2 regions of the Mycoplana ramosa genome follow, and region 1 is predicted to be linked to the other one. Evidence: predicted binding sites of a transcription regulator. Region 1 holds the regulator's gene; the other holds the start of a gene.
The links. Region 1 encodes PhoB, which activates phosphate uptake and scavenging genes when phosphate is short. Its sites were predicted from a motif close to TGTCATNNANCTGTCAT; they were not measured.

Region 1 (2,197 bases):
AAAACTTCACCATCGTCATCGTCACCCATTCGATGCAGCAGGCCGCGCGTGTTTCGCAGCGCACCGCCATGTTCCACCTCGGCAATCTTGTCGAGGAGAACGACACCGACAAGATGTTCACCAATCCCGACGACCAGCGCACGCAGGACTACATCATGGGCCGGTTCGGCTAAACTCGTTGCGCAGTCGCGAATGAAGACCCGGCGCCAAGGCGCCCGTTGAGGATAAAACCATGTCATCGACCCACATCGTTTCCGTCTACGACGAAGAGTTGAAGTACCTAGCGCGCCGCATCTCCGAGATGGGCGGCACCGCCGAGCAGATGGTGGGTGACAGCGTGCGCGCGCTGGTCAACACCGATGCCGCGCTGGCGCAGAAGGTCATCTCCGAGGACGTCATCCTGGACAATGCCGAGCGGCAGATCAACGAAAAGGCGATCCTGACGATCGCCAAGCGCCAGCCGATGGCGGCGGACCTGCGCGAAATCATGGGCGCGATCCGCATCGCTGCGGAACTCGAGCGCGTCGGCGACCTTGGAAAGAACAATGCCAAGCGCGTGATTGCCGTGCAGAGTTCCGGCATGCCGCGCAAGCTCGCCCGCGGTCTGGAGCATCTGGCCGAACTGGCGCTGATGCAGCTGAAGGAAGTGCTCGACGTTTATGCCTCACGCAACGTCGAGAAGGCCAAGGAGATCCGTGAGCGTGACGACGAGATCGACGCGGTCTACACGTCGCTGTTCCGGGAGCTCCTGACCTACATGATGGAAGACCCGCGCAACATCACGCCCTGCACCCATCTCCTGTTCTGCGCCAAGAACATCGAGCGCATCGGCGACCACGCCACCAACATCGCCGAGACGATCTTCTACATGGCGACGGGTGCACCACCGGAAGGCGAGCGCCCGAAGGACGATCACACCACCTCGGTCGGCGCGGAGATGGAATGATCCGCCTCGAAGTGTCTGAATTTTAGAACGCCGGAGTTCTCAAGGCATGGTTCCCAAGATTACCGTGGTCGAAGACGAGGAGGCGCTCAGCGTCCTCCTGCGCTACAACCTCGAAGCGGAGGGTTTCGAGGTCGATACGATCCTGCGCGGCGACGAAGCGGAGATCCGCCTGCAGGAGCGCCAGCCGGATCTTCTGATCCTCGACTGGATGTTGCCCGGCGTCTCCGGCATCGAGCTTTGCCGGCGTCTGCGCCAGCGCTCCGAGACCGAACGCCTGCCGATCATCATGCTGACGGCCCGCGGCGAGGAGAGCGAAAGGGTGCGCGGTCTTGCCACCGGCGCCGACGACTATGTGGTGAAGCCCTTCTCGACGCCGGAGCTGATGGCTCGGGTGAAGGCGATGCTGCGGCGCGCCCGGCCGGAGGTGGTCTCGACGCTGCTGAAGTGCGGCGACATCGAACTCGACCGCGAGACGCACCGGGTCCATCGCCGGACGCGCGAGGTGCGCCTCGGCCCGACGGAATTCCGCCTGCTCGAGTTTTTCATGACCTCTCCGGGGCGCGTCTTCTCGCGCTCGCAGCTGCTCGACGGCGTCTGGGGGCATGATATCTACGTCGACGAGCGTACGGTGGACGTGCATGTCGGCCGGCTGCGCAAGGCGCTGAACTTTTCCAACATGCAGGACGTCATCCGCACCGTGCGCGGAGCCGGCTATTCGCTGGAGGCCTGATCGGCGGGCCACGACGTCGGAAACGAAAAACGGGCCCCGCGGGGCCCGTTTGCAATTTCGGTCCTCGTTCCCGGCCTTGAACCGGTCAGCGCATGCGCCGACGTTCGGCCGACGGCTGGTAGGCCAGACGCTGATGGTAGAGGCAGTAGGGCGAATTGTCCGGGGACTCGTTGCCGCAGAAGTGAAAATCGTCCGTCAGCGGGTCGCCATTCGGCCACTTGCAGGTGCGCTCGGTGAGTTCGGTCAGCTCCAGCCGGCGCGACATCGGCAACACCACGTTGGTGTCGATGCGCGCGAGCGGTGCGTCGTCGTACTCGAACGCGACCTCTTCCTTGACGACGGTCGCGCCTGCCGGACGGGCGACGGTGCGGGTGACGACGCGCGGGGCGAAGTTCGCGGGGCGCGGCGCAGCGGCCGGCCGTTTGGCGCGCGTCGCTGTCGGCGTGCCGCCGGCCTTGGCGCGGCCGGGCAGAGCGAGGCGGTGCACCTTGCCGATGACTGCGTTGCGGCTGACGCCGCCG
Region 2 (2,197 bases), on a different contig from region 1:
CGCGCGTCGGCCTGCCATTCAGGAAAGAGACCCGCCTGCGCCGGCGACAGTCGCCCTTGCTGCATCAGTCGGCCGACAAGTGCCGCATTGACGGTCTTGGTCAGCGACCAGCCGAGCAGCGGCGTATCGGCTGAGAATCCGTCGCCATAGCGTTCGCCGACGAGCTGGCCGTCATGGATCACCACGACGCCGCGCACGCCGGGGCCGAGCAATGCCGGATCGTCCAGAATGCTTGCGATGCGAGGATCGGCGTTGCCACCCCCGCCCTCCGGCCACGCGAGATCGGCGGGCTCCGGCGCGACCTTCGGAAGGGAGACCTCGGCCACCCCCTCTCGGGCGGCCAGGACATCGCCGTCCGGCACCGATGTGCAGCCGAAGCCTTCGCGGTAGGCCGCATATCCCGGCGCAAACAATCCGAGCAGCGACGCGGTGACGGTCATTTCCGAGTAATCGACGGACTGGCGCATCAGCCGCAGCAGCGGATGGCCCGGCGCCTGCACGTCTTCGAGCACGACGGCGGGATCCCGCCGGGCGAGAAAGACGTTGGAGCAAACGATCTTGGCCGCATAGGACGATCCCACCCGCAGCAGCTCCGGCGGCTGAACGATCAGCCAACTGCCTGTGATCGCCAGAAAGACACAGCCACCGAACAGTGTCCTCGCCGCAGCCCGCCAATATCGTGCCATTGCCTGCCCTCGTTCGCACGCAGACAATCAAAAATTGGCCTCCAAGAAAAGCCCCAAGGATACCATTGCGGCGCTCGCAATCCCGCGGGCCGCAGTCATCAAACTGTAGCGCACGACAGCTATCGCTTCGACAGATCCACCGAACGAGATGGTGCTATGAGCGAACTGGCCAGGAACGCGGGATACGGGCGCAATAAAAAGCTGAAGGCGGCACTGCTTCAACACCGTGCCGGCACACTGGAGGGGCTCTCCGAACGCCTCTTCGGATTGCTCTTCTCCGGGCTCGTCTACCCACAGATCTGGGAAGATCCGGCCGTCGACATCGAAGCCATGGAACTGTCCGCCGGACACCGGATCGTGACCATCGGTTCGGGTGGCTGCAACATGCTCGCCTATCTGTCCCGCGCACCGGAAGCGATCGACGTCGTCGACCTCAATCCCCACCATATTGCTCTGAACCGGCTGAAGCTGGCAGCCTTCCGGCATCTGCCGTCGCATGCCGACGTCACCCGCTTCCTCGCTGGAAACCACGCGACGAACAACCGCGAAGCCTACTCCATGTTCATCGAACCGATGCTCGATGTGCAGACGCGTGACTACTGGAACGGTCGTGACGCTTTCGGCCGACGCCGCGTCGACGTCTTCACTCGCAACATCTATCGCGCCGGCCTGCTCGGTCGCTTCATCCTGCTCGGCCACATCGTCGCGCGGCTCCACGGTCTCGATCCGCGCGAGTTTGTCGAGGCCCGTTCGCTGCGCGAGCAGCGCCAGTTCTTCGAGACCCGCATCGCCCCCCTCTTCGATCGCCCGCTGATTCGCTGGATGACGTCGCGCAAGGCATCCCTGTTCGGCCTCGGCATCCCGCCGCAACAGTTCGACGAACTCGCGAGCCTCAGCGAGGACAACTCGCTTGCGCCGGTCCTGAAGCGACGCCTTGAAAAGCTGACCTGTCATTTCCCGCTGAAGGACAACTATTTCGCCTGGCAGGCATTTGCGCGGCGCTATCCGGAGAAGCAGGAAGGCATGCCGCCGGATTATCTGCGGGCCGACCATTACGCTGCGATACGCGCCAATGCCGGCCGGGTTCGCGTCCATCACGCAAGTTTCACCGAGCTTCTGGCCGCCAAGCCGGCAGCGTCGGTCGATCGCTTCGTGCTGCTCGATGCCCAGGACTGGATGAACGAAAACCAGATCAATGCGCTCTGGAGCGAGATTTCCCGAACCGCTTCACAAGGCGCGATCGTCATCTTCCGAACGGCAGCCGAAAAAAGCATCCTCGACGGCAAGCTCTCGCCCGCCCTTCTCGATCTCTGGACCTATGAGCGCGAGCGCTCTGTCGCGCTTGGCATGCGGGACCGCTCCGCCATCTACGGCGGCTTCCACATCTACCGGAAGCGGGCCTGATGTCGGCGGACCCCGATCTTCGCCAGATGCAATCCGCTACCAGCCACGCCGAGCGGATGGACCGGCAGTATCGCTATCAGCGCCACCTCTACGACCTGACGCGCAAA

Region 2: JNC62_RS12455 (BtaA family protein) is a predicted target of PhoB. The motif match lies at 780-796, and genes of this name have one in related genera.

The regions. Positions count from the first base shown of each region.
Region 1 is NZ_JBHEEW010000012.1:24,321-26,517, reverse strand. It holds partial or broken gene pstB (phosphate ABC transporter ATP-binding protein PstB) at 1-173, shown strand, start outside; gene phoU (phosphate signaling complex protein PhoU) at 233-946, shown strand; gene phoB (phosphate regulon transcriptional regulator PhoB) at 993-1,676, shown strand; gene JNC62_RS15580 (GcrA family cell cycle regulator) at 1,762-2,197, opposite strand, start outside.
Region 2 is NZ_JBHEEW010000008.1:168,855-171,051, reverse strand. It holds gene JNC62_RS12460 (serine hydrolase domain-containing protein) at 1-686, opposite strand, end outside; gene JNC62_RS12455 (BtaA family protein) at 843-2,090, shown strand; gene JNC62_RS12450 (class I SAM-dependent methyltransferase) at 2,090-2,197, shown strand, end outside.